2 regions of the Alcanivorax xiamenensis genome follow, and region 1 is predicted to be linked to the other one. Evidence: predicted binding sites of a transcription regulator. Region 1 holds the regulator's gene; the other holds the start of a gene.

Evidence for each region. The regulator LexA, encoded in region 1, represses DNA repair genes until DNA is damaged. The targets are predictions, from matches to a motif close to TACTGTNTANNTANACAGTA.
Region 2: the regulator LexA is predicted to act here: its motif matches at 7,914-7,933, upstream of uvrA (excinuclease ABC subunit UvrA).

Annotation. Positions count from the first base shown of each region.
Region 1 covers NZ_AQPF01000017.1:43,922-58,591, reverse strand. The annotation lists gene A6D6_RS11955 (CNNM domain-containing protein) at 1-11, opposite strand, end outside; gene A6D6_RS11950 (hypothetical protein) at 40-567, opposite strand; gene topA (type I DNA topoisomerase) at 668-3,394, opposite strand; gene A6D6_RS11940 (universal stress protein) at 3,655-4,113, shown strand; gene A6D6_RS11935 (cyclic nucleotide-binding domain-containing protein) at 4,180-4,830, opposite strand; gene lexA (transcriptional repressor LexA) at 5,231-5,845, shown strand; gene A6D6_RS11925 (DUF1499 domain-containing protein) at 6,206-6,604, shown strand; gene A6D6_RS11920 (TatD family hydrolase) at 6,601-7,488, shown strand; gene A6D6_RS11915 (glutaredoxin family protein) at 7,697-7,933, opposite strand; gene rlmKL (bifunctional 23S rRNA (guanine(2069)-N(7))-methyltransferase RlmK/23S rRNA (guanine(2445)-N(2))-methyltransferase RlmL) at 7,930-10,020, opposite strand; gene rmf (ribosome modulation factor) at 10,436-10,642, shown strand; gene A6D6_RS11900 (hypothetical protein) at 10,847-12,634, shown strand; gene A6D6_RS11895 (quinone-dependent dihydroorotate dehydrogenase) at 12,656-13,672, opposite strand; gene A6D6_RS11890 (DUF1329 domain-containing protein) at 13,856-14,670, opposite strand, start outside.
Region 2 covers NZ_AQPF01000036.1:6,892-21,561, forward strand. The annotation lists gene A6D6_RS16535 (tetratricopeptide repeat protein) at 1-261, shown strand, start outside; gene gspD (type II secretion system secretin GspD) at 339-2,453, opposite strand; gene A6D6_RS16545 (type II secretion system protein N) at 2,548-3,411, opposite strand; gene gspN (type II secretion system protein N) at 3,621-4,340, opposite strand; gene ssb (single-stranded DNA-binding protein) at 4,983-5,501, opposite strand; gene A6D6_RS16560 (MFS transporter) at 5,569-6,936, opposite strand; gene A6D6_RS16565 (LuxR C-terminal-related transcriptional regulator) at 7,168-7,815, shown strand; gene uvrA (excinuclease ABC subunit UvrA) at 7,947-10,772, shown strand; gene A6D6_RS16575 (hypothetical protein) at 11,182-11,532, opposite strand; gene A6D6_RS16580 (glycerophosphodiester phosphodiesterase family protein) at 12,084-13,385, shown strand; gene A6D6_RS16585 (GyrI-like domain-containing protein) at 13,442-13,912, opposite strand; gene A6D6_RS16590 (ferritin-like domain-containing protein) at 13,982-14,518, opposite strand; gene dauA (C4-dicarboxylic acid transporter DauA) at 14,639-14,670, opposite strand, start outside.

The DNA.
Region 1 (14,670 bases):
AGTAACAACATGTCGCTCCCCGCTTACCATTCTCCATACTTACCATTCATCCATATAAGTACCGAACAAGCCAAGCAGTTCCTCTACCCGGTCGGCCGCCTTTTGCAGACGCTCCAGGTCACCGTCGGCCAGGGGCGCGTAAGGATCCTCGGCGCGCAGAGCCAGGGCGTTGGTTTCACCGGGAGGCGTGGCCCGGCGCGCCAGACCGGCGGCGCCCACCGCGGCGCGCAGCTCCAGATCCAGCCAGCATACCGGATCGGAGCGATCCCGCCGCGCCTGGGTCAACAATTGCATCTCCGGGGCGCGAACACCGGTATTGGCGAAAGCCTGCTCCAGGACAGCGAGGCTGATCAGGTCATCGTAACCGGGCACCTGGTAGGACTTGGCGGACTGCCGCGCCATGCCCACCAGCACCGAATAAAGATGAAACACCACCGCGCCACGCAGCGCCAGGCGGTGCCCCACCGAATCGCCGGCCTCGGCCCGTAGTGTCTTGAGCAGGTCGCGGGCGAAAAACAACCGCTCACGCAGACCGCTGATTTCGTTTTCCCGCACCATTCGGGACATGGTTATCTCCGGCTATTCGCTGCTAAAGCCAGCTTCCCACAAAGAGAACGACAAAGCCGCTGTGGGAAGCCAGCTTGCTGGCGGAGAGGGCCGCGCTGTTTCATGATCTGCGGGCGGAGGCCTTCTTCCTGGTGGCGGTTTTCTTCTTCGCCGCCGCTTTCTTCTTCGGTGCGGCTTTCTTTTCTTCCACTTCCCACTTGCCGTCCCGATAGAAGGCGTACCAGCCGGTGGGCTTACCCTCCTCCTCGGTCATCACGTACTGCTCCTTGGCCTTGCGGCTGTAGCGCAGTACCGCCTTGCGCCCCTCGGAGTCCTCGCCGGGGGCTTGCGCGAGATAACGGTGTTTGGGATCCAGTTGCTCCGCCACGGACTGGATCTCCTCCACCAGCGGCGCCCGGGTTTCCCGGTTCTTGGGGAACTTGCTGGCGGCCAGGAACAGGCCGGACGCACCGTCACGCAGCAGGTAATGATCGTCCACCTTTTCGCACTTGAGATGCGGCATCGGGATCGGGTCGGCACGGGGCGGCGCCGGCTCACCGTTCTTCAGCAGCTTGCGTGTATTGCCGCAGTCATCGTTGGTGCACTTGAAGAACTTGCCGAACCGGCCGGTGCGCAACTGCATCTCGCTGCCGCACTTTTCACACTCCAGGGTCGGACCATCGTAGCCCTTGATGCGGAACTCGCCCTGCTCCACCACGTAGCCGTCGCAATCCGGGTTGTTACCACAGACGTGCAACTTGCGTTTCTCGTCGATGAGGAAGGATTCCATCGCCGTACCGCATTTGGGGCAACGCTTCTTGCGGCGCAACTCCTGGGTTTCCGCCTCGTCATCGTCGGCCCGCACCGCCTCCTCGCCGGGAAGCAGATTGAGCGTGGCGGTACAGCGTTCCTTGGGCGGCAGGCTATAACCGGAGCAACCCAGGAAGACACCGGTGGAGCCGGTACGGATTTGCATCGGACGGCCGCAGGTGGGACAGGCGATGTCGGTGTCCGTGGGCAGATTCGCACGCATGCCGCCCTTGGCCTGCTTGCCACTGCCCTCGCCCTGAGCGGCCTCCAGTTTGGCCTGAAAATCCTGGTAAAAATCGTTGAGCACATCACGCCAGTGGCGTTTGCCCTCCGCGATCTCGTCGAGGGTTTCCTCCATCCGCGCGGTGAAGTTGTAATCCATCAGATTGGGGAAGCTTTCCACCAGGCGATCGGTGACGATATCGCCCATCTTCTCCGCGTAAAAGCGGCGGCTTTCCTGCCGCACATAACCGCGATCCTGGATCGTGGAAATGATCGAGGCGTAGGTGGACGGCCGGCCGATACCGCGCTTCTCCAATTCCTTGACCAGACTGGCTTCCGTGTAACGGGCCGGCGGCTTGGTGAAATGCTGGGTGGCGTCGACCTGATCGATCACCAGCACGTCACCCTGCTTGAGATCCGGCAGCACCGTATCTTCCTGCCCCTTGCGCGCCGCCGGCGGCAGGATCCGGGTCCAGCCGTCGAACTTCATGATGCGGCCCTTGGCCTTGAGCTCGTAACCGTCCGCCTCGGCGGTCAGCGTGGTACTCAGGTATTCCGCCGGCGGCATCTGGCAGGCGATGAACTGGCGGCGGATCAATTCGTACAGGCGCTGGGCATCGCGCTCCATGTCCTTGAGCGACTCGGAGGTGCGATTGACATCGGAAGGCCGGATCGCTTCGTGGGCCTCCTGGGCGCCTTCCTTGCTGGAATAGGACAGTGGTTTCGCCGGCAGATATTTCTCGCCCAGCTTGTCATCGATCCAGGCCCGGCACGCCGTCACCGCGTCCGCGCTCAGGTTGGTGGAATCGGTACGCATGTAGGTGATATGGCCGGCCTCGTAGAGGCGCTGGGCCATCATCATGGTTTTCTTTACCCCGAAGCCCAGACGGGTACTCGCCGCCTGCTGCAGCGTGGAGGTGATGAACGGCGCCGAGGGTTTCGACCGGGTCGGCCGCTCCTCGCGCTGGGAAATGGTCAGTTGGCCGGCGCGATGCAGTGCCTCACGGTGGCGCTCGGCGTCCTCTGCGTTGTTTGGCCGGAAGTTTTCACCCTGGTAACGGGCCACCTGCAGACGCAGTTGGTCCGCTTGCTGCTTGCTGTCGTGGGTGTCGGCGTGCAGCTCCCAGAACTCCTCCGGGGTGAAGGCGCGGATTTCCCGCTCGCGCTCCACCACCAGCTCCACCGCCACCGACTGCACCCGGCCGGCGGACAGGCCGCGGGCGATCTTTTCCCACAACAGCGGTGAGATCATGAACCCCACCACCCGATCGAGGAAACGGCGTGCCTGCTGGGCTTCCACCCGGCTCATATCCAGCTTGCCCGGTTCCTGGAACGCGGCCTGGATCGCCTTCTTGGTGATCTCGTTGAACACCACCCGGTCGAAACGGTCATCGTCACCGCCGATCACTTCCCGCAGGTGCCAGGCAATGGCCTCCCCTTCGCGGTCCAAGTCAGTGGCGAGATAGATGCGCTCGGCCTTGGCGGCCAGACGCTTGAGTTCATCGATGACCTTTTCCTTGCCGGGCAGGATCTCGTAGTGCGCCTTCCAGCCATGGTCCGGGTCCACGCCCATGCGGTTGATCAATTGGGACTGCGCTTTCTTCTTTTTATAAACCTCGCGCTCTTCCTTCGGCAGCGAACGGGTATAGGCCGCCTCCTTGGCCCGTTCCTGGGGCGTGGACTTCTTGCCGCCGCCGCTGACCGGCAGATCGCGCACGTGGCCCACGCTGGACTTGACGATGAAGTCATCGCCCAAATAGCGGTTGATGGTCTTCGCCTTGGCCGGCGACTCCACAATTACCAGGGACTTACCCATTACGTTCGTCACCCACAACTGAATTACCGAGAAGTCGGTCGATCCGGCCTTCGCCTTGCCGGGAAAGGCCGGATACGATGTCCAGGCCCCGTTTCGGGGGCCCTCAGGGGCGCCTATTTAGACAGCGGCGCTAACGTCCGGTCAAGCTTCGGGGGGCCACAATCCCTTTTGGGGGCCTTTCAGCGGGCCTTGACCCGCATCAATCGACCGCTTCCCGGGACCGGGCTATACTCGATAAAAAGCGTTCGAGGGAGATCGCCGTGACCGCTCCGTATCAGAAAATTCTTGTCGCCATCGACTGCAGTGACGAGTCCGCCGACATCCTGTGCCGTGCCGCCGGGGTACTGGAGGGCAACGCCTCCGGCGAGTTGCACCTGATCCATGTGATCGAGCCGCTGGCACTGGCCTACGGCGCCGACGTGCCGATGGACGTCACCGACCTGCAAAGCGGCCTGGTCAAACAGGCACGCGAAACCGCCCTGGAATACGCCCGCCAGTACCAGATCAGCGAGGACCGCATCCATGTGGAACTCGGCTCCATCGAGAAGACCATCGTCGACAAGGCCGATGCCCTGGGCGCGGATCTGATCGTGGTGGGCAGTCATACCCGCAGCGGTCTGGCTCTGTTGCTGGGTTCCACCGCCCGCGGTCTGGTGCCCGGCGCCCATTGCGACGTATTGGCGGTGAAAGTCCAGCGCAAGGACAAGAAATCGGACTGACGGTTCGCGGCCTGATCGGTCCGTGAGCCATGCGACTGGCCGGCCAGCGGGCCGGCCGGGGTTTCACTATGTCATCGCCGGGCCGGCGCGGGGGTGGTCATTCCAACGGCACAGCAGCGCCGCCAGCGCCCGCGCCTGTTCACGCAGCGCCGCCAGCTCCCGCACGGTTTCCTTCTCGCCCTGATAAAGCGGGATCTTGCGCAGAGCCGCTTCCAGTTCCGCATCCGGCGCCGCCAGGCGCTGCACCTCCACCGCCCAGCGAATCTGATGCACCAGCATGTGAAACAGCGCCAGGCGGGTTGCAAGACTGAACAAGGCCAAGCTCGGCGCATCGAAATCAGCGAAGGACAAACGCGCCAGCACCGCCGGTTTCGCCTGATCCCCCTCCGCCACCTTCAAGGAGGCGCTGCGCGGCGTCTCCAGCAATAGCGACAACGCGCCGAACACTTCTCCCGGAGACACCCGGTAGACCACCGGCGGCGGTGAGCCTTCGCCAAGCACCCACAGTTCGCCGCGCAGCAGAAAATAAAGCCCGCGGGCCTCGGCACCGGCCTTGATCACCAGCTCGCCCGGAGCGGCTTCCAGAATCCGGGTAGCGGCCAGCAACAAGGCACGCTGATCGGCATCATCACGGGACACTTCATTGAAAAACGGCACGCCGGAAAGTAACGACGCCACCCTCGCCTGCTGAGAACGTTGCCATTCGGCCTGATTCATTTCTCCCCCAACCCACGGCGGCCCCACAGTCTTGGAACCGCTTGTCCGCACGCCATTCGCCGCCAAGGCAGCTCCCACAAAGGAAACTACGAAGCCGCTGTCGGAGCTTGCTTGCAAGCGAATGGGATAGGTCCGGGTGTTTGTATTATTCGCTGGCAAGCCAGCCTCCCACGGAGAGGTGCCACAAGCCACCGTGGGAGCTGCATTGGCAGCGAATACAACACCACGACGGCGCCTCCCCCCCGGGAAGCGCCGAGCGCATAGCCTAGCCTGGATGGCCATGCAAGGCGAGTGGAGAGCGCTTTGTAACAACATCGGGGATGACAAAAATACTGGACATATTGTACTGTTCGTATTATCAGTACTCCATTCCCGTCGTGGCGACCCACAGGAGACCGACATGAGCAGCAAACTGACCCTCCGCCAGCAGCAGGTACTGGATTGCATCCGTGACTCCCAGGCGGACACCGGCATGGCCCCCACCCGGGCGGAAATCGCCGAACGAATGGGGTTCCAGTCCAAGAACGCCGCCTCCGATCACCTGCGGGCTCTGGAGCGTAAGGGCTATATCCGCCTGCACAGCGACCGCTCCCGCGGCATTCAGCTTTTGGAGTCCGCCCTCGGTGACGAGGACGAGCTTCCGGTGGTGGGCAAGGTGGCCGCCGGCACCCCGATCGAAGCGGTGGAAAACGTGCAGCGCACGGTACCGGTGCCGCGAGGACTGTTTCGCCAGCGGCCCACCTACCTGCTCCAGGTGCAGGGCGACAGCATGATCGACGCCGGCATCTTCGACGGCGATCTGATTGCCGTGCGCAAGAGCGAAACGGCCCGTTCCGGTGAAATCGTGGTGGCCCGCATTGGCGAGGAGGTGACGGTGAAGACCCTGCGGCTGAACAAGTCCGACGCCACCTTGCTGCCCGCCAATGAGGACTACGAGCCGATCCAGGTGCCCGCGGATCAACTGATCATCGAAGGGGTGTTTGTCGGCCTGATCCGCGATCCGAACGCGCATTAAGCCCCGGTTTTCCCCCGGGGAGACAAAATGCGTGGCCACCAGTTACACTACGCACGCATTTGCGTTTTCTCCGCGGCACCCGTGGTCCTGTTGTCGCCACCTTGATGGCCGGGGAATGAAAAGCCATGACCTTCCGTAGCGGCCATGGAGGCACCATGGAACGTAGCCTGAGACGGAACCTTCATGAACGGACGGTCAGGACCTAAGAAGCACAGTGATAACGGCGACATCAGTCGACGTGCCAGGGAGGGTCGGGCATCCCAATGGATGCCAAGCGCCGGGGGCGCATCACGGGTTCTCTCACGGCATGTCCGCCGTGTTCTCTGTGTCTGTGGTTTGTTATTGCTGAGTAGCTTTGCCATGAACGACACCCGTTTGTTAGCGCCCTGCCCGTCCTCCCCCAATTGCGTGTCCAGCCTGGCCACGGATGAACGGCATCGGGTGGAACCTCTTCCAGGCTACGCCGATCGCGCCGGCAGTCTCAAATTACTGAGCGAGGTGCTGGCCACCCTGCCCCGCGTCAGCTTCGAGCAGGTGGGACCGGCCCGCTTGCAGGCCCGTTTCACCAGCCGCGTCCTCCGCTTCGTTGATGACGTCACTTTTTACGTGCACGAGAATGGCGGTATTGAAGTGCGCTCCGCGTCCCGGGTCGGATACTACGATTTCGGCGCCAACCGGCGCCGGGTGGAGGATCTGCGTGAGCGGCTTGAAGAACGGCTGGGCGGCCTGACGCCGGTTCAGGGCCAAGGCGCCGGATGAGTATGCCGGGATCCAATACGTTTCCGTCCAGCGAATGTCCAGCCGATGAGTGCCAATGGGCCGATATCGGTGTCAACCTGACCGACCGTCAATTCGCCGAAGACCGTGAAGCGGTGTTACAACGGGCCCGCGAGGCCGGGGTAACCCGTCTGTTGTTGACCGGCACCAACGTCGAGGAATCCCGGCAAGCAGTGGCGTTGTGTCAACGCTACCCGAACCAGGGCCTGTTCTGTACCGCCGGCCTGCACCCACACAGTGCCCGCTTCTGTAACGACGACGTCCTGTCGGAATTACGGGAACTGCTGGAGCAACCGGCGGTGGCCGCGGCCGGCGAGATGGGCCTGGACTTTAATCGGGATTTCTCCCCACGCCCGGATCAGGAGAACGCCTTCGAGGCACAGCTGGCGCTGGCGGTGGACCATGGCAAGCCGGTCTTTCTGCACCAAAGGGATGCCCATGACCGCTTCCTGCCAATACTGAAGGCCTGGCGGGACCGTTTGCCCGCCGTGGTGGTGCACTGCTTTACCGACCAACGCCGCCCGCTATTCGACTATCTGGACCTGGACTGCTTCATCGGCATCACCGGCTGGGTCTGCGACGAACGGCGCGGACGGGAGCTGGCCGAACTGGTGCCGCACATTCCCGGTAACCGGTTGCTGCTGGAAACCGACGCGCCTTACCTGCTGCCCCGGGACTTGCCGGAACCGCCGGCGAAAAAACGCCGCAATGAGCCCTGCCTGCTCCCCTGGATCGGCGCACGGGTGGCGACCCTGCGGGGGGAAACAACGCAGGCTCTGGCCCAGCAAACCCTGGCCAACACCCTGGCGTTTTTGCAACGGGACTGGCCGGCCGCGCTGACACACACTACGCCGGCACACCCTTAGCCCTTAGCCCTTAGCCCTTAGCCCTTAGCCCTTAGCCCTTAGCCCTTAGCCCTTAGCCCTTAGCCCTTAGCCCTTAGCCCTTAGCCCTTAGCTGCTAAAGCCATTGTGGGAAGCTTGCTTGCAAGCGAATTCTTTGGATAAAAGTAACAATTCGCTTGCAAGCAAGCTTCCCACAGCGGCTTCGTGGCCCAGAGTGGATTCGAAGCGATCAGAGCAACCGCTCACCCATCAGAAACGCGCGTACGTCCAGCAGTCCGAACGGCCAGGCCAGCTCCTGGTCGCCCCGGCGCAATACCGGAATACGCTCACCGTACCTGACGATCAGATCGTCGTCCTCGGCAATGTCGATGGCCTCGATGGCCAGCATCGGATCCACGGTCAGCAGCATGTCCCGGGCCCGCTCACACAAATGGCATCCCAAGGTGGTGTAAAGCGTGACGCTCATGGTGTCTCTCCGTGACGAATGGCAAAGCAATGGTGCAACCCGTGACGGCGAAAGTCCTCCGGGGTGCTCCATTGGGTAAGGTCTTCCACCTGATACCAGCGACGAATGCTTTCATCCATCTCGAAGCGGCGGAAGTTGCAGGAAAAGTACAGGACACCGCCGGGCTCGAGCCTTTTGAGAATACGGCGGATCAATTCGCCATGATGCTCCTGGACCACGAAATCCTGGCGGCTTTTGTTATTGGAAAAGGTGGGCGGGTCACAAAACACCACGTCGAACTGCTCGCGGCAGGTTTCCAGCCAGCCCATCACATCGGCCCGTTCCAGCGGGTGGGCGTCACTGGAAAAGCCGTTCAGGGCCAGGTTGCAGGCGGCCCAGTCCAGATAACGGCGCGACGCATCCACCGTCACCACCCGGCGGGCACCGCCCACCAGGGCATGAACGCTGGCGGCACCGGTATAGGCGAACAGATTCAGGACGCGTTTGCCGGCGGACTCCTCAGCCAGCCGCAGCCGCATCGGCCGATGATCCAGGAACAGGCCGGTATCCAGATAATCATTGAGATTCACCAGCAGATGGGCACGCCCTTCGCGCACCACCTTGTATTGGCCCCGGCTGTCCAGCTTCTGATACTGACTGTGCCCTTTCTGCCGCTCACGGGTGCGCAGATGAACCTGCTCTCGGTGCACCGCCAACGCCGAGCGCACCGCGCTCACCGCCCACTGGCGGCGCTCCTTGGCCTTTTCAGGGTCAATCGAGGACGGCGCCTTGAATTCCTGTACCAGCGCCTGATCGCCATAAATATCCACCGCCACATTGAACTCCGGCAGATCACGATCATAGAGGCGATACGATTGAATATCCTCACGCTCCAGCCAGCGGCGCAGGTGTTTACCGTTCTTGCGCAGCCGGTTCAGCAGCGGCACCGCCCCCTCCGGCGGCGCGAAACCGGGCTCCGCCGCCACCCGCAGCGGTGACTCCGCCACCGGCGGCCGTGGGCGGTAGACGCGGATATAGTTCTTCAGCGGGCCGTTGAGCAGGCGATACTGGCTTTGCAGCGCCATGCCGCAACGATCCAGAGTGGTGACATCGGTGCCCAACAGCACCGCGGTCCAGTTGAGTGCCCTTTGCCCCATCAAACGACCGAGACCGGCGTGCAGCCAGGCGGAACGCTCCCGTTCTTCCAGGCGCTCGCCCCAGGGCGGATTGGTCACCAGCAGACCGGTGTCGCCCAGGTCCCGCTGACGCAGGGCGCCCAGTTCGCGCCGCTCCAGGTGTAGCAGGCGCCGTACCCCGGCCCGCTCGGCGTTATCCATGGCGAACTGAATCGCCCGGTTGTCCACGTCGAAGCCCTTCAGCGGCGGTAACGACGGCAGCTTATGCAAGGTGGCGGCGGCCTCTTCGCGCAGCCCTTCCCACAACGCCCGCCGGCACCCGCGCCAGGCCATGAAGCCGTAGTCCTGACGCAAGGCGCCCGGCGCCACGCCGCCGGCCATCCAGGCCGCCTCGATCAGCAGGGTGCCACTACCGCAGAACGGATCCAGCACCATGGAGGGACGGTCCGGATGGTGCCAACCACCGGCTCTGAGTATGCCGGCGGCCAGATTCTCGCGCAGGCGATAGCCGCGCCGATGCAACGGCGTGCCGGCCAGATCCAGCCACAAGTGGGCCTGATTCTCGTCCAGACGCCCGCGCACACAGCATGCCCCCAGTTCACTGTCCGAGACACGCAACGATGGCGGCAGCGCCCGCGCCAACCGCCGGGTGCTGATACGGTTATCACCACGCACGCCCTTGCCGTGCTCAAGATTGAGGAACAGCGGCGCGCCGGCCGCCACCAGGGCCGGCCAGTCCAGCGCCGCCGCCAGTGCTTCGGGGGCTTCCTCCGCGCTGATCTCCAGGGTCACCAGCGGTAGCAACACCCGCTCCGCCAACCGCGACCACAGGCATACCCGCAGGCCGTCTTCCTGGCGCCCGTCGATGATGACATGGGCGTTACCGGTCTCTGTTACGGATATGCCCAGTTCCTCCAGTTCCTCGGCCAGCAGCGGGGCCAGGCCTGGCAGGCAAGTGGTCACGAACTCCATGGGAAATGCCTCATCGGTGTTTGCACAGCTTGGTGCCTCGGAACAATTATCAGCCAAATCAATGGGATGGGCTAACTTTCACGAAACCGTCAAATATGCGGCATCCGTTTAACCACGCCGTCACATATTGCCGTTCGTTATTCGACACGGGCGGCCCCCTTTCCCATACTCGAAGAATGGTTTGCGCGATAACGAGCGCGGACCAAGGCACTACCAACACCTGATCACTCGTGCTCGCCACCGGCATCACGGGCCTTTGAGCCAGGGGATTAATGCCCGGAATACGAATCCGGGCGGACAGATGGCTCGCCCCGCCGGAGAAGATTCCGTATGGAATCAGGGCGGCGCATTGTGACACAGAGAGGATCAGCAGGATATTCCCAGTCATTACGATGAAGGAAAGAGGAAAGTGTCCATGAAAAGACAGAAACGGAGTCGTGAGGAGCGGGCCTACAGCCGCGGATACCAGGCCGGTTACAAAGGAAAATCCAAAGACTTTTGTCCCTTCGACGCTTTACAGGCGCGCAGCAGTTGGCTGAACGGATGGCGTGAAGGACGCGTTGATCAATTACATGGCCTGGTGGGTGTCGCCGGCATCCACAACCTCAAGGATCTCCGCTGAACGTAAGGGGGAAATGAACCGGATATGATGAACCGATAAAGCAACCCGTTCTCCACAGCGCCGGCGCTCTTGGCGCCGACCCCATAGGGCCCCACCCGGGCCCTTTTCTTTGCCTGGCATTTTTGTTGAAGACGGCGGCGCTGGCCGGGACTTCTGGCAACACCGTCTTTCCCGTGTAAGATGACCCGGTATCCAAGGAACCGGATGGGGTCCACCATGCCGCCGTTGAAAATCCTCGCCCTACTCTGTGGCGTACTCGTTCTGACCGCCTGCGATCCCGGCTCCGTCGATGAGCAACTGAGTCAGTTGGACGCCGAACAGAAACGCTATCAGGAACGTTTGGCGGAAGTACCGGACGATACCGTACGCGAACAGCTATCCCGGCTCGTCGATACCGCCTTCTGGATGCGCCGGGCCGAACTGCGGCAAAGCCTGCCGCCGGCAACCCCGGAGTACGCCTCCCCATCGCTCGCGATCCTCGCCGACTACCGCTCCCCCCAGGCTATGGCCGACAATTATGTGCGCGGTTTGTTGATCGAACACAACCCGAGACTAATGCCGGAACGGACCCAGATCGTGCTGCCGTTCGACTACCCCTTCGAGCATGCCCTGTCGTGGACAGCCGCCACACTCTCCGACGGCACCCGGCTGACGCCAACGGCAAGCCGCCCCGGCATGATCGACCGGCCCGCTATCTATCAGGAACGCCGTTCCGGCCTGCGCACCGTAATGCCGGGCAACCAGGAAGCACCGCCGGTGGCAATGCTGCAGGGCCGGCTTGCCCTGACCGTGCCAAGAGGCGTTGAACACCTTGCCTTCGAGGCAAACCAGCAGGGGGAAAGCCGTACCGTCGGCGACATCGAGGTGACCCTGGTTTCGGTGGATCATCACCAGGCCACGGTGGCGGTGAAAACCGATGCGGACAGCGCCTTCCCCGGCGGGGACTCGGTGATCCTCAACGCCCGCGATGATAGCGGACGCACTCTGGCCACACTGGGGGTGAACACCGGGCCACCGGGTCTTGAAGCGGCCATGCTGGATCTGCTCGACGCCACCATTGATGATGCCATCGATGGCAACGGGATCGACCCGGAGAGCGTGAAGTCACGGGTGGAAGCCCGCCAACAGGCTCTGCGTGAAGAACATGGCGACACGTCTTACCATCAGGCCACGTTCGCCGGGCCCATCGCCGAACTGGAGGTTCTGCTGGTGGGGGTGAACGGTTATCAGCACCGCGAAGAAACGCTGACGCTCACCCCGGTGCAATTCCAGGCCGCCACCAATACGCCTACTCCGATCGCCATTCCCACCACCGCCACGGTGTACGATCCGACGCTCCGGCGTTTCGATGAGACCCGGCCCTGGGAGTGGCCGCCCGACCGTTTGAGCCGGATCATCACCGTTTCCCTGGTGGGTCTTGGCGAGGTGGCCGGCCACCAGGGGACACCCGCCTCGGTGCGGTTCCATTACCCCTCCGTGCCCAGCGACCACTTTATTTCCGCTTTTGATCGTTTCGAGAAACTGATCGAGGTGGCCTTCCTGGACTCCGAGGGGGAGCTGATTCCGTTACCGGACGAACAGGACCAGCGCGAGCAATGGTTTCGCTTCACCGTGAACCGGTTGGAGTACCATCCCCAAGCCTTTCCGACCCCGCCCGCGCGGGTTCGCGGACGTCTGCTGATCAATCAGCGTCCGGAGATCCAATCCCGGTGGGTGCGGGCGCAGGCCCTCCCGGAAGGGGCCCGGTTACTCGATAATATGTTCGTCACCGCACCCTCACACGACAATCGCCAGTTGCTGGTGTTGGCGCAGGATGACAGTGGACGTTACCTCAAGCATCTCGCCACCGTGGGCTACCATTATCACCGCGACCAGTCACGACCTCCGCAATGGGCGCACCATTTTTACGGCACGCCGGAGCGCTTGTTACTTGTGCGCCCCGGCCGCGAACAGCAGGTCGAGTATCACTTTGACGTGGCACTGAAACAGTAAGCCGGATACCACCGAGCCGGACTAGCGCTTACCTGCCCTCGGCCAGGCCCGGGCGATCTCGCCGATCAGTTCCGGGCCCCGGTAAATCAGGCCACTGTAGATCTGCACCAGATCGGCACCGAGACGCCGCTTTTCCAGGGCATCCTCGCCACTCATGATGCCGCCGACACCGATCAACGGCACGCGGCCATTCAAGCCGCGGCTGACCACGTCCAGCGCGCGGTGAGCGATCGGTTTCAGCGGGGCACCGCTGAGGCCACCCTGCTCGTCACCCTGTGGCTCGCCGGCGACAAGAGGCCGCTCCAACGTAGTGTTACCGACACAGACCCCGTCAATACCGTGCCGCACGAAGGCTTCCGCCATGGACGCCAGTTCCTCGTCGCTGTTGTCCGGAGCGATCTTGACCACCAGCGGCACCTTCCAGCCATTGCGCTGGTCGAGCTTGCTCTGCTCCTCGCGCAAAGTGCCCAACAGCGCATTCAATGCCTCGCCATGCTGCAGCTCGCGCAGGCCCGGTGTGTTCGGCGAGGACACGTTGACCACCAGATAGCTGGCCAGGGCATGCACCTTGCGCTGGCAGTGCAGGTAGTCGTCCACCGCCTGCTCCATCGGCGTGTTCTTGTTTTTGCCGATATTGATGCCGAGCACGCCTTTGTAGCCGCTGCCACGGACCGCTTCCACCAGGTAGTCCACGCCTTTGTTATTGAACCCCATACGGTTGATCACCGCGCGGGAGCGGGGCAAGCGGAACAAACGCGGCCGCGGATTGCCGGGCTGCGGACGTGGTGTCACCGTCCCTATTTCGAGAAAACCAAAACCCAGATCCGCCAGACCCCGGACGCAGTCTCCGTTCTTGTCCAACCCCGCCGCCAGCCCCACCGGATTGGGGAAGTCCAGCCCCATCACCCGCACCGGCCGGTCCGGTATCCGGCCCGGATAGAGCTTGCCAGCGCCATGGCGCAGGGCCGCCAGAGTAAGATCGTGGCTGCGTTCGGCGGACAGGGAAAACAACAGGGGGCGAGCGAGGGAATAAAGCATGGGCGTTCCGGTTCCTTCGTGGGCGACAACGGCCGGGATTATATCGGGAACCAAGCCGTCCTGCCCGGTTTGCGAAGCCGGCATTCGCTGCCAAGGCAGCTTCACACAGAGGAAGCCACGAAGCCGCCGTGGGAAGCTGCCTTGGCAGCGAACTCTGGGGCAGCAGTAGTCTCTCGTTTTATCCTACCTCCGGTCAGGCAAGGCGGAGGGCAGGAAATCCCTCTCGTCCGGTAACGTTTCCGGAAACACCAGCGCGCCGGCTGCGCCAGTCTCGGTGAAGCGCAAATGATAGCGCCCCTCGCGCAGGTCGTGATAGGCATCCAGAGCGGTCCACACCGCCGGAATCCGAGGATAGCATTTGCTGTAGGCCAGGCTGACCCGCCACAGCGCACCGCTGAGGTCGTACTGGTCCGCCGCCGCGATTTGCCAGCTGTCCTCGTCGATATAGAAACGGCGGCGCGAATAAATGTGCCGCTCGCCTTCCCGCAGGCGCCCTTCCACCACCCACACCCGGTGCCGCTCCCAACGGGTTCGTGCCGGATTCAAATGCCCCCGGCGCAGGAGTTTACCCTCCCGCTCCAGATCGATATGGAAATCGTTGTTGTAAGGGATGAAGCGTTCCACCGGCCGCGGATACAGCAACCGCCAGTGGTACTTGTCCAGGGCCCCGTTGAACAGATCCGCGTCGTCGACGGTGCGCAGACCGTCACTGCCGGCCAGCACGGCGTCGTAAGCGATTTCCGGCGCCCGGCGCACGCGCTGCCGCCCCACATCATAGCCCCAGGACTGGCGTGGCATCCGCGCCGGGTCGAGGGTGTCGTACATCAACACCGCGCCGCCGGCCAGCCGCGCCGGCGCCAGGATCCGCGAGTAGTAGTACAGATAGCGGGGCCCGAGGCGCTCGCCGTTCAGGCGCTGATCGTAATAGGGGAAGTACAGACTTTGTCGTGCACTGACGCGGCGATAGCCACCACTGGCGCGCACCGACAGCTGGCTGG
Region 2 (14,670 bases), on a different contig from region 1:
CGGGAATACCTGCGCACCACCCCCAACAACCATCTCACGGCGTTGCGCGACGAGGTGGAGACGCTTTTCCGAGAGCGTTACAACAAGGATATGGCCACCGGGGATGCGCTCTACGCCCGTGGTGAATATCAGGCCGCGTACGCCATCTGGCAGGAGCTCAAGCCCCTGGCACCGGACAACGTGGAGCTCAACAAGAAGCTGGAAAGAACCCGGCGGGTACTCAACAATCTACGCGCCCTGGACGCCACCTCATCGGAATAGTCCGCTTGCGACAAGCGCTCACTCACCGAAGACGGGAAGAACGGGAAGCGGCGGGAACCCAACCGCTCCCGCGAGGCTTATTGTTCGCCTTGTTCGTCGTCGGCTTTGCTCTTCTGTGCCGCTGAACCCTGCTCGGCGTTGATCACGGGCCCGGAGGCCGGCGGCACCACACTCTCATCGGCGCTGCGTTGCTGTTCGCGCTCATAGGCCCGGCGATAATCATCGGAGGTGCTGGTACGGCCATTGAACAGCCGGTCGACCCGGGTGGGCAGCGGGTTCTTCACTTCCTGCACTAATTCGCCATTCTCATCAACGCTGAACTGCATGGCGGTGATCCCCATGTACTTGTCGCGCGTCATATCCACCAGACGCTCATTGCTTTCCAGGATGGTCGGCTTGATGAAGACCATCAGATTGCGTTTCACGTGAGTCTCGCTGGTGGCGCGGAACAACACACCCAACAGAGGAATATCGCCCAACAGGGGCACTTTGCGCACGGTCTTCTGCACGTCATCACTGATCAAACCCCCCAAGGCGATGGTCTGACCGTCATCCGCCAGCACCGTGGTGGTCAACTGGCGTTTGGTGGTGATGATATCGGACGCGGAGGAATCATCCTTCACCGCGGAGGTTTCCTGATCCAGCTCCAGCCGGATGGTATCCATACCCGCCAGATGCGGGGTTACTTTCAGGGTCAGGCCCACATCTTCCCGTTGGATGGTAGTGAATGGGTTGGCGGTGGTGGAACTGGAGGACGTGGACTGCCCGGTAATGAACGGCACATTCTCCCCCACGATAATGGACGCTTCCTGGTTATCCAGTGTCAGGATGCTCGGAGTGGACAACAGATTGGTGTTGGTGGTGCTGGCCAGGGCCTGAACCAGAGCGCCCCAACGCAGGTTTCCATCCGCGTCGGTTTCGCCAAAACCAGCGGCAATACCGTCGCCCAGCGTCAGATTGGTGGGGTCATCGGTGAGCATGGCCTGGATCAGGCCTTGTACGCTAAGCCCCTGCCCCGAAAAATTGACGCCGCCATAACCGCCACTGCTGCTGCCGGCCAGATACTGAAAGCCCAGGCTGTCAGCCTTGTCGCCGGTGACCTCGACAATCGCCGCTTCAATCAGGATCTGAGTACGCCGTACGTCCAACTGGCTGATCACCGATTGCAGCTCATTCATCATCTCCGGCTCGGCGCGAATCACCAGAGCATTGAGAGAAGCGTCGGCCTGGATCGACACTTTGTTGTCGCCGGTGCCCGCCACGGCGGCGCCACTGGAACCGCCCGGGGTACTGGAACCTTCCCCTCCCTTACGCACCGCCGCCGCCCCCTGGGCGAAGTTCATCAATAGTTCGGCCATATCCTCGGCGTCGCCATGACTCAGACGGATCACCTGAACCCGGCTGGAGGCGGAAGAAGGAGTATCCAGCCGCGCGATCAACGGCAGCAGCCTCGCCCGGGTGGCCCTGTCGCCTTTCAGGATCAGACGGTTGGTGCGCTCATCGGCCACCACCGTGGCGGACTCCGCTCTCGGCGCACGGCGGTTGCCCCCCGCCGCTTGGGGACTGCTGACCAACTGATCGAGCAGCGACACCATGTTGCCGGCGAAAGCGTGCTGCAGCTGAACAATCTCCACCTCTTCACTTTCGGTGTTGTCGAGGTGATGAATGATGGCGCGCATGCGCTGAATATTGTCGGCATGGTCGCTGATGATCAGAGCATTGGCGGAGCCCACCGCCGCCAGATGGCCGTACTGGGGCACCAGGGGGCGCAGCACCGGTACCAGTTCCTCCACCGGGGAGTTCTGCACCGCGATCACCTGGGTTACCAGTTCCTCGCCGCCGGCCTCGTTGGCCTCGGTCATCGGCAGGTTGCTCTGCTTGGCGGTGGTGTTGGTGACGATCTTGACCACATCACCGGAAGGTACCGCGGCGTAACCATGCACCTGAAGAACCGACAGGAACAGCTCATAGACCTCGGCGGACGTCAGCGGCTGATTGGATATCACCGTCACATCACGGGCCCGGACCCGTGGATCGACCACGAAGTTCTTGCCGGTCATCTCCGCCACCTGGCTGATAAACGCCTGTATATCCGCATTACGGATATTGACGGTCCATGTCTTGCCATCGGCGTTCTGCACCACCTGGTCCTGGCCGGCGCGCTGCGCGTGGGCCGGCAGGCTCACGGACACGACAAGGACAGCCAGAATGCTGCCTAGGGCCGGTGCCAGGAGCCTCTTGGCAGAAACTCCACGATGCTGTTTCAGGGGCTCCATAAAGGTCTCGCTACGGTGGATAACTCACGGTGAATTCCTGATCGCCACGCTGTACCACGATGGTGGCGCTCTGGGACTCCTGGAACGACTGCAGTGCCGCCAGGTCATTTTCCTCGGTGCCCAGGAGATACCCGTTCACCGACAAAATCACGTCGCCTTGATTCAGGCCGACCTGCTCGATCAGTTGTTTTGGCGCGGAAGAGCCCAGCGAATACCCCTGGCTCTCGCCACTGGCAACAGCCTTGAGGCCGAGCTGACGAATCAGTGTGGTGCGCTGCTGGCCAAGGTCAGCCTCACCCGGCGAGGATTCCTCGGGCTGTCTTGGCGGAGGAGGCGGCGGCGGCCGGGACGATACCGAGACCCCGCCGAGCGCGGCCAGCTCGCTCAGGCGCAGAGTTTCCAACTGCCCCACGCGTTTGAGGATGATACGGTCGGCGTAAATCTCTTCGACGGTGGCGTTGCCGGGCAAGGCATCGCCGATGTGGTACAGCTCGGCGTCCCCGCCGCTCTCGGCAATAATGGCGGAAGACTGGCTGCGATCCAGACTGCGAAAGACACCGAGCAGTTTCAGTTTAAGGCGGGTATCCGGCGCGTCGACAGGCTTGTCGCTGACGTCCTCCTCCGCCTGGTACACCCCGAACAGGTTCCAGGCTTCCATCTCCGACGGAGAGATGCCGCGACGCTCCCCGCTCTGCCCGGACGCGGACATGGTGCGCAGCCCCGATTCCGGTACCGGATCATTGGGGCCGTAACTCAGCAGCCAGACGGTCTGCGCGATCAGGTAGGCAAGCCCCACCACCAACAGCAACATCACCGCCATACGGAGCGGAGGCTGCCATTGCTGCGCATTTCCCCTTTGGGCCCACTGAATCATAAAAGCGTCACTTCCCGTTATCGTTATACCAACCGCCACCGACCTCCGCCGTTCCGATACCGGAACTGACGACCCAGGGCTGGCCGGATGTCCTTGTTCACCCGGGCCCGCCGCATTGACACACGTTCACGGGTGCCGACGTCGACCGACCCTACAGCGGACACATTACCGTAATATAAAAAATGCGGTTTTTTTTCCAGCGCTATCTGTCAGCGTCCCGGCGGAAACGGCTGACTCATCTGGAACACCACATCGGAGGGATCCCCCCCCTGGCTGACCCCGAGCAATTGGGGCCACGCCCTGAATACTTGTACGTTCAGTTTTTGCTCCGCCACCCGGGCGGCAACCACTTTTTTCTGTTCGGGGTCCGTCACCACCAGCGACGGGCCGGTCTCCATCATGCTCAGACGCCCCTGAAGAGGCGGCACCGGCGCCGACTCACCGCGCCCCCAGCCAACCGTGCCCCCACTGTAATCAAGGGTGCCTTTGGCATCGACCACGGCATCATCGGCGAGTTCCAGAGCAATCAGGGTTACCCTTACCGTGCCATCGGCCTGTCCCTGGGGAATATAGCGGCTTACCATCGCCACCGGCACGCTGGCGCGCCATTGCTCCAGACGCCAGTTACCCCAGGCGGCGCCCAGCCAGCCTTGCACATCCAAATCGTTGGATACCATGGCCAGATCAAGCCCCGGCGTCAATCCGTGCCAATTGACCTCCCAGCGCGCCCGCCCCTGTTGATCGCGCCAACTGACCGCCGCGGAGCCGCTCCACCAGCGCCCCCGGGCGTCGGCCACGGTCAGCGGCGCGCCCCCCGGGCGCAGTTGCGGAATCCGCTCCACCAGCACCGCCGCCGGCATCAACACAATGAGAAACAGGATCAGACTGACGACAAACACCGCCCCCAAGGCGAAACCACGACGCATCATTTCAATCCAACATCCGACATCCTGCCGGGCATGCGATGGTGCCGGCACGGACGTTTGTTTTCCATGGCATACATGGTCATGAATCCACTACACCCCAATGAACTTGCCTGGCCGTGTCCTGATGGACCGACTGGTACGACCGCGCCAGCAACGAAGTCGAAACGTTAACTGTACCTCAATCCGGAGCCTGCTAGCACCTGCTCAAATAGGGCCAGTGCCGCGCGCAGGGCAAGACGGCGCGATTTCACAAGACGGGGCACCAGGGTGGACCATCACGATGACACGCCCATGACGCCCTTTCCCCGGGGCGGGATGGCCATGAAGCGACGGTGACAAGCGCGTCGAGGAAAGCAGGAAAAGGGCCGGCATCAGGAGAAGAAAAAGATCGTTGCCCCGGGAGCGGGGGCAACGAAAAGATGCCAACTGTCTGGATTGATACTTGATGCCGCCTGGCCACCTCGGCGACGGGCAACCTGCCGCGAAATGGTGGGCCGCATTAACAAGACGAGCCGCGACCGCCATGACCGTCGTTTTGTCATGGAATATTCACGGGACCAGGACATTCAGGAAAGGGAAGCTGGAAATCCGCCTCGCGGGGACGCCCAGGGGCAGACGGCCCCCGGGCAGGAGTGGGTCGGGCAGTCAGAACGGGATATCGTCGTCGAAATCGTCGGCCGGGCCACCGAAACCGCCACTTTGACCACCACCGCTCTGGCCGCCGCCCTGGTTGTAGTCATTGCCGCCTTGATCGTAGCCGCCTTGCTGCTGGCGGGGCGCGCCACCGCCCTGGCGGTCGCCGCCACCGAAGCCGCCACCGCCTTCGCCACGGCCATCCAGCATTTGCATTTCGTTGGCGACAATCTCGGTGGTGTAGCGGTCCTGGCCGTCCTGCCCCTGCCATTTACGGGTACGGATCGAGCCTTCAATGTAAACCTTGCTGCCTTTCTTCAAGTATTCACCGGCGATCTCGCCAAGCTTGTTGAAGAACACCACCCGGTGCCATTCAGTACGCTCCTGCATCTGACCGGTCTGCCGGTCCTTCCAGGTTTCCGAGGTGGCCAGGCGGACATTGGTCACCGCCCCGCCACTGGGCATGAAGCGGGTTTCCGGATCGGCACCCAGGTTGCCGATCAATATCACTTTGTTCACCCCTCTCGCCATGGCCTTTCACTCCCTCAAATTCGACTGGCCGCCCTGCGGCGGCGTAACTGGATAAACGGGTATTCTGTCAGTTTTGCCCTTCGGCGGCGAGGGCCTGGAGCGCGTGCTCGTCAAGCAGCTGATTATCCACCTTCAGCAGGGCCAGATGCTTCTCGGTGACCACCACCGCCTCCAGCACACCGGGCACGGCACGCAGCCGCTCCACCGTATGGCGCGGGTCGTCGGCGGGGTTCAGTTGAATGACCCGGTTATCGAGCTTTGGCAGTTCCTTCATGCCGGCCAGACGCCATAACCAGAACAGCGCCATGGCGGCGCACCCATAGAAAACCGCCTCGGCGCCCACCCACTGAAACAGGGCACCGCCCAGTTGCCCGCCGATGAAGACGCCCAGGAACTGGCTGGTGGAGTACACGCCCATGGCGGTGCCACGGGTACCGGCTGGCGCGGCTCGGCCAACCATGGAGGGCAACAGGGCTTCCAGCAGATTGAAGGCCATGAAATAGACAAACAAGGCCAGCACAAAGTGCCACAAGGTCTCGCCGGCCACCGCCAGCAACACCTCGGCGACGATCAGCAAAGCCACCGCCGCTCTTTTGATCGGTACCGCGCCATGGCGCTCCGCGGCGATGATCAGCGGGATCATGGCCAGGAAACCCGCCACCAGAACCACCAGATACAGCAGACTATGCTGCTCCAGGCTCAATCCGAGCCGGGATTGCAATAATTTGGGCAGCACCACGAAGGACGCGGTCATGGTCAGATGCAGCACCAGGATACCCAGATCCAGGCGGCGCAGATCAGGGCTGCCAAGCACCTGCCGGAACCGCTGCGACGGCGGCAGCGCCTCATCCTGCATCACCTTTGGCGCCGGCACCCGCAGCGCCACCAGCAACGCCACCGCCCCGAGGGCCACGGTCAACCAGAACAGGCCGCTCAGTCCCAGCCAGTGAGCCAGCAGTGGCCCCAGAATCAGTGCCAGAATGAAGGAACCGCCCACCGACATTCCGATCAGGGCCATTGCCTTGGTACGGTTGCGCTCGCTCACCACATCGCCGATCAGCGCCATGATGACGCTGGCGATGGCACCGGCCCCTTGCAGGGCACGCCCCAGGATAACGCCGTGGATGGTGTCACTCAGCGCCGCCACCACGCCACCGGCCATGAACAGGGCCAGACCGATCAGTAGCATCGGACGGCGCCCGAAGCGGTCGGAGAGCATACCAAACGGGATCTGCAGACACGCCTGCATCAAACCGTAGGCGCCAATGGCGGTACCGATCAGCAGCGGGGTGGCGCCCTCAAGCTGCCCACCGAACACGGCGAACACCGGTAGAATCATGAACAGCCCGAACATACGCAGGGCAAAGATCGCGGCCAGGGAACCGCTGGCACTGATTTCCGTGCGCCGTAGCGCGGCGGTGGGCTGATCCGTCATGGTGATTGACAACTGGTGCGACTGGTTAGGGGCGGCAAGTGTACCAGATTCCCCCGGCACCGGGCGGGAACAAAACGACCGGATACCGATCCGAATCAAGCCCGAACCTGTAAAACCTTGTCAGTTAAGGCAATAGCAAATTGAACCGCCCCGCCAGGGGTGATAGATTTTTGCACAATACGGTATTTTTCGTAGCCACTCCGATAGCCTCAGCGCATCACGGAAGACTCCATGGACAAAATCCCTGCTCAGAAGGTGTACGTGGTTGGTAACCAGCACCTGCAAAACGCCCTGCTTACCGAGTTTCTCGCTAAGGAGTCCATTCCCGCCACCGCCGTGAAAACGGTTGACATGGTAGCCGAAGACGATCTGGCCGGAGCGGAGCAGAACCTGTTCCTGGTGGATTACCATTCGGTGGACGTCAACGATGTCATCAATCATCTCCTGGCCGTGGACCAGCGCCTGGATTGCGACGTGCTCACCGGCGTCTTCAACGTGGACGACGACGCCTCCCTGTCGCGTCTGGCCGGCCTGCCGATGGTCAATGGCGGCTTCCTGCACGACTGCCCCCAGGGCCTGCTGACCAAGGGTATCAAGGCAATTTTCGAAGGCGAGCTGTGGTTCCCGCGCAAAGTGCTGCAGCAATATCTGGTGAAAAGCCGCGCGTTCAACAAGACCTTCTCACGCAGCGAAGTGAATCTGACCGACCGCGAAGTGGAAGTACTCAAAGTCATGGCCACCGGCGCCAAGAACTCCGAGATTGCCAGCGCCCTGAACCTCAGCCCCCATACCATCAAGACCCATATCTACAACATCTTCAAGAAGATCAACGCTTCCAATCGCCTGCAGGCGGTGAACTGGGCCCAGGAAAACCTGTGATTCCCCCCGGCCGACACGCATCGCGTGTCGGCCCTTCCAGTCCCGCCGCCGCCCGACCGTTCATTTCTTTTCTCCTTCACATCATTTCCCCTATACTCCACTGTTCATTTTGACAGTAGGTGGCAGTACCCATGGATACCATTCTGGTGCGCGGTGCCCGTACCCATAACCTGAAAAACGTGGACCTGGACATTCCACGGGACAAGTTGGTGGTGATCACCGGCCTGTCCGGTTCCGGCAAATCGTCGCTGGCGTTCGACACGCTCTACGCCGAAGGGCAACGCCGCTACGTGGAGTCGCTGTCCACCTACGCCCGGCAGTTCCTGTCGATGATGGAAAAGCCCGATGTCGACCATATCGAGGGGCTGAGCCCGGCGATTTCCATCGAACAGAAGTCCACCAGCCACAACCCACGCTCCACCGTGGGCACCATTACCGAGATCTACGACTATCTTCGGCTGCTGTTCGCCCGGGTAGGCGAACCCCGCTGTCCCGAGCACGACACGCCACTGACGGCCCAGACCATCAGCCAGATGGTGGATCAGGTACTGGCCATGGAGGATGGGGCCCGGCTGATGCTGTTGGCGCCAGTGGTTCGGGAAAAAAAAGGCGAGCATCTGCATCTGTTCGACGAACTTCGTGCCCAGGGTTTCGTGCGGGTCCGGGTCAACGGCCGTATCCACGACATGGACGACACCCCGCCCCTGGACAAGAACAAGAAGCACACCGTCGAAGTGGTGGTGGATCGTTTCAAGGTGCGTCCGGATCTGCAGAATCGTCTGGCGGAATCGTTCGAGACCGCCCTGCACCTGGCGGATGACATCGCCGTAATCGCCCCCATGGACGGCAAGGGCGAAGAGACGACTTTCTCCGCCAAATTCGCCTGCCCCCACTGTGGCTACTCCATTCCAGAACTGGAACCCCGCTTGTTTTCATTCAACAACCCGGCCGGTGCCTGCCCGAGCTGCGACGGTCTGGGTGTCAAACAGTTCTTCGACGAGGACAAGGTCATCACCAGCGATGAACTGTCCCTGGCCGAGGGCGCGATTCGCGGCTGGGACCGCCGCAACGTCTACTATTTCCAGATGCTCACCTCTCTGGCTGACAGCATCGGCTTTGATATGGATGTGCCGTTCAAAAAACTGAGTAAAACCGTCCGCAAGAAGATCCTCTACGGTACCGGCAAGGAAAACGTGGAATTCCGCTATCTCAACGACCGTGGAGACATCATCAGCCGCAACCATCCGTTCGAGGGCATCATCCCCAACATGGAGCGCCGCTATCGGGAAACCGAGTCGGACGCGGTACGCGAGGATCTGGCCACCTACCTGTCGACCTCCACCTGCCCGAGCTGTCACGGCTCCCGGCTTCGGGAAGCCGCCCGGCATGTGTTCATCGACGAAACCACACTGCCCCAGGTGGTGCGCATGGCGGTGGGCAAGGCATTCGACTATTTCGATCAACTGAAACTGGCCGGCAGCCGGGGCGAGATCGCCGAGAAGATTCTCAAGGAAATCCGTGACCGTCTGCAGTTCCTGGTCAATGTCGGCCTGGACTATCTGACTCTGGAGCGCAGCGCGGAGACCCTGTCCGGCGGTGAGGCCCAGCGTATCCGCCTGGCCAGCCAGATCGGCGCTGGCCTGGTGGGGGTAATGTACGTGCTCGACGAGCCCTCCATTGGCCTGCATCAGCGCGACAATGAGCGCCTGCTCAGCACCCTGACCCGGCTGCGTGATCTCGGCAATACCGTACTGGTAGTGGAGCACGATGAGGACGCCATCCGTATGGCGGACCATGTCATCGATATCGGCCCCGGCGCTGGCGTGCATGGTGGACAAGTGGTGGCCCAGGGCAAACCGGAAGACGTGGCCGGCAACCCCCGGTCCCTGACCGGTGACTATTTGTCCGGCCGGCGCGCCATCGCCGTTCCGAAAAAACGGGTCGCCGCCAACGACCGCTGGCTGGAACTCACCGGCGCCAGCGGCAATAACCTCAAAGACGCCCATCTCAAACTGCCGGTGGGCCTGTTCACCTGCATTACCGGCGTCTCGGGTTCCGGCAAGTCCACGCTGATCAACCACACCCTGTACCCGGTGGCCGCCACCCGCCTGAACAAAGCCACCACTCTGCGCGCGGCGCCGTATCGGGAGATCAAGGGGCTCGATCACTTCGACAAAGTGGTGGATATCGATCAGAGCCCGATCGGCCGCACCCCGCGTTCCAACCCGGCCACTTACACCGGTATTTTCACACCGGTGCGGGAGCTGTTCGCCGGTACCCAGGAAGCCCGCTCCCGCGGCTACAAGCCCGGCCGTTTCAGCTTCAACGTCAAGGGCGGCCGCTGCGAGGCCTGCCAGGGCGATGGCGTGATCAAGGTGGAAATGCACTTTCTGCCAGACATTTATGTTCCCTGCGAGGTGTGCGAAGGCAAACGCTACAATCGGGAAACCCTGGAAATCACCTACAAGGGCAAGAATATCTACGAAGTGCTGGAAATGACCGTGGAAGAGGGTCGCGAGTTTTTCGACGCGGTGCCGGCTTTGCAACGGCGTCTGCAGACCCTGCTGGACGTGGGTCTGAGTTACATCAAACTGGGCCAGGCCGCCACCACACTGTCCGGCGGTGAAGCGCAACGGGTAAAGCTGGCGCGGGAACTGTCCCGTCGCGATACTGGCAACACGCTCTACATTCTCGACGAGCCCACCACCGGGCTGCACTTCCAGGATATTCAGTTGTTGCTGGACGTCCTCAACCGGCTGCGCGACCACGGCAACAGTATCGTCGTGATCGAGCACAACCTGGACGTGATCAAGACCGCCGACTGGATCGTTGATCTTGGCCCGGAGGGCGGTGACGGCGGCGGCGAGATCATCGCCGAGGGCACGCCGGAACAGGTGGTCAAGGTCAAAGCCAGCCACACCGGGCGCTTTCTGAAACCTCTACTGGGAAAAAAATAAAGTTCATCGCGGATTGGCGGGAAATCGACTCTTTGTGATGGGAAGCCTTGGTGCTTCGCAGGCGGGTCTTGCGTGTATCCCGGGTGCCCATGACCCGCCGTGAATACATCCCTGTAGGCTTGCGTTCGGCGTCCTGCCTCACACAGTCATGGACACCCGGGATACACGCAAGACCCTCGGTCACAGCCAACCGAAGGGTTCTGTGTTCTTTCCACCCAACCTTGATTCGAAGTTGGGCACTTCAGAACTCGCGGAGTGTCGCCGGTCAGGACGTTCCAGGACCGTGTTTGGCCAGGGATGGCCAAACACGAGCTTACAGGGACGTATTCACAGCGTGTCCTGGAACGCCCTGACCGGTGACGCTCCCCTCCAGAAAGGCAAAACCCCGGATTGAAAGGAAGCCCTTCCCCTAATCCTCCACTGGGCGCCCGCGGTACATTCGTTTGCTTTTCTTCACCGGCTTGGGCGTTCTGGCCTGGGAAGGTTTCTCCTCTGAACGAACCGCCTGCCCACGGTACATCTGACGAGGCGCCTCGGGCTCAGCCGGAAGCTCCGGCGCCAGGCTATCGATTTCGCTCAGCAACGCACGGATCCGCGTGTCCTGGCTAACCCGGGCATAGTGTCTGAGCTGTTGGCGCAGGTCAGCATCAGACAATCGCAGCGCTACCGCGAATTCCTCGCGAATCCGGCGCCGGCATTGATTTACCAGACTGACCACCTGCCGGTGCATCAACCAGTGATCGCTCAATCCCGTGCTCATGCCTCCCCCCCTTTTTTCTGGCTCATCGCGGTTTAGCGGGAAGTCTCGCTCCAGCCGGGCTCCGTGCAGCCCCGATTCGAGTGAACCGCCGCGTTGCGGACGCCAACAACGACAAACCTTTCCAGGAGAGGAAAGGAGACCCGTATTGCTCGGTTACCTCGAAGACATCCATTCAGATCATGCTACGAAGCCGCTGTGGGAAGCTTGCTTGCAAGCGAATCGCCAACGACCCAGGGCATTCGCGGCCAAGGCCGCTTCCCACAGCGGCTTCGTAGCCCCTTCCGTTACAGACCCGCGCCCATGATTAAAGCACCGTGGCCCTCTAAACTGCGATGAACTTTTTTCTTTCCTGAATAAAGAAGCAGCATCCATGCCAAACGCGCACCGTAACGGAACATCCTTCCGCGAAAGGCACCCTGCCTCCTGGGAGATCGTGACACAACGCACACTTCAGACATCCGGCTCGAGCGGAGGCACGACGCTAACCGGATCGTCATAGAACATTCCTAGGTTGGGAAGTCCGCCAATAACTCAAGAAGGGAGCTCCCGCCATGCGTTCGACCGTGACTCGTTCCATGCTTGCCCTGTCCCTGCTCGGTCTGGCCACCGCTGCCTGCGCCAACAACGGCAAAGGTAACGGTTATGGCCACGGTGCCGATCACGGCCCCGACCGCCACCGCCCTGTCCATATCGCCGGCACGGTGGAACTGGGGCCACGCCCCTACTATCTGGTGGACGACATGGATCCCGGCCCGTTGAAGCGGCGCCTGCAGTCCTGTGCCGAGCGGAAACGCCCGCAACGGAGCACGGACTGGTCCATCGGCCACCGGGGTGCCCCGCTACAGTTCCCCGAACATACCGAGGAATCCTACCGGGCCGCCGCTCGCATGGGTGCCGGTATTCTGGAATGCGATGTCGCCTTCACCCGGGACAAGGAACTGGTTTGCCGCCATTCCCAGTGCGATCTGCACACCACCACCAACATCCTGGCCACCGATCTGGCCGGCAAATGCAGCAGCCCGCCCGTGCCGTTGGGCAATGGTGAATACGACTTCAGCAATGTGAGCTGCTGCACCAGTGATCTGACCCTGGAAGAATTCAAAAGCCTTGAAGGCAAGATGGACGCCGGCAATCCCGATGCCCGCACCGTGGAGGAATACATGGCGTCCACACCGGACTGGCGCACCGATCTCTACAGTCAGAACGGCACTTTGATGAGCCACAAGGAGAGCATCGCGCTGTTCCAGGAACTGGGCGTGAAAATGACTCCCGAGCTCAAGGAACCCAGTGTTCCCATGCCGTACGACGGGGACTACACCCAGGAACGGTACGCCCAGCAATTGATCAACGAGTACAAGGAAGCCGGCGTCTCACCCCGTCAGGTGTTGCCCCAATCGTTCAATCTGGATGACGTGCTTTACTGGATCAGCGCCGAGCCGGCCTATGGCCGCCAGGCGGTTTACCTGGACGATCGTGACGGCAGCGGACTGGACCCGCAAAACCCCGGCACTTGGGAACCGGACATGGCCACCCTGGCCGGTCAAGGCGTGAATTATCTGGCGCCGCCGCTGTGGATGCTGGTCACCACCGATGCCAATAACCAGATCGTTCCCAGCGAATATGCCCGAGCGGCCAAAGCCGCCGGGTTGCAACTGATTGCCTGGTCACTGGAGCGTTCCGGTCCACTGGCCTCGGGAGGCGGCTGGTATTATCAGAGCGTCAATGAGGCCATCGACAATGACGGCGACACACTGACACTGCTGGACGTGCTGGCCCGAGACGTAGGGGTGACCGCGGTCTTCTCCGATTGGCCCGCTACCACTACTTTCTACGCCAACTGCATGGGCCTGTAAGCAGCGCCTCAGGGGCCGAGGCCGGGCCCGGAGCCCGGTCCCCGCCCCGAGAACGCTTAGCGGATGCCGACGTACAGGGTGACCTTGTCGGTACTCTCGTAGACCTCATAGTCCGTATCAAACGCCCTCTGCGGCGCCTGCGCCGACTCGAAATAAGCCCATACCCGCGCCCAGGTTTCCGGAACGATCCTGTCCAGCGGCCCCTGCGCTTCAAAAGCCAGATAGTCGCCCGCATTGAGCACCGCCGTGAGGTAGTCGTCCGGCACCTTGGCCTCATCGGTGACTTCGACCCCGGCCAGCACGCTGTACTCGCCGTCCATGCCGTTACTGTACTCGGTGTAAACACCATACACCGGGGACCCCGCCGCCTTATCCGGGATCACCTCATTCAGTTTTTCGCTTTCAAAGCTTTGCCAGAGGCGGGGAATGCGGGCGTCATCCGAGCGCATTTCCAACTCATTACTGGTGCGTATCTGAATGCCGGCGATAATACGGCCAGGTTGTTTCACGACACGGGGCTCGGTCATAGATATCTCCATTGCGACGTCGGCGTAAGCGGCGCCGGCTCTCCGGCCAGCGCTCCGTGAAAGGGAAAATCAAAGCGCCTCCAGGATCGCCGCCATATCATCGGCGTGTTCTTCCTCCTGGGCCAGGATTTCCTCCATGATACGACGGGTGGTGGGGTCCTTCTCGCCCAGATAGGCCGCGATCTCACGATAGCTGTCGATAGCAATCCGCTCAGCGACCAGATCCTCGCGCACCATATCCCTGAGAGTCTCGCCTTCCACGTATTCCGCATGGGATCGACTTTGCAGACCTTCAGGGGAAAAATTCGGTGCCCCTCCCAATTGCACGATGCGTTCGGCCAGCCAGTCCGCGTGCTGTTGTTCCTGCTGGGCGTGTTCGAGGAACTCCTCGGCGGCGATACTGGCGTTGAGCCCATCCGCCATATAGTAGTGCCGTTTATAACGCAGCGTGCACACGATTTCCGTGGCCAGGGCCGCATTCAACAGCTCGACCACCTGGGCGCGATCCGCGTTGTAGCCTTCGGTCACCGCCCCTTGTTCGATGTGTTTACGAGCTCGCTCTCGCAGCGTTTTGATATCGGTCAGAAACGGTTGTTTGTCGCTCATGATACCTCCCCGCGGTTTCAGACATGGGAACCTGAGTCTGACTAGTGATGCTCTCCACAATCAGGGAACACAAGAGGGGGAAACGCAAAATTGCGTAAAGTCGGGGAGCACCGCCACACCTCAAGCCAGCGACTTCAGGGCTTCATCGAGAC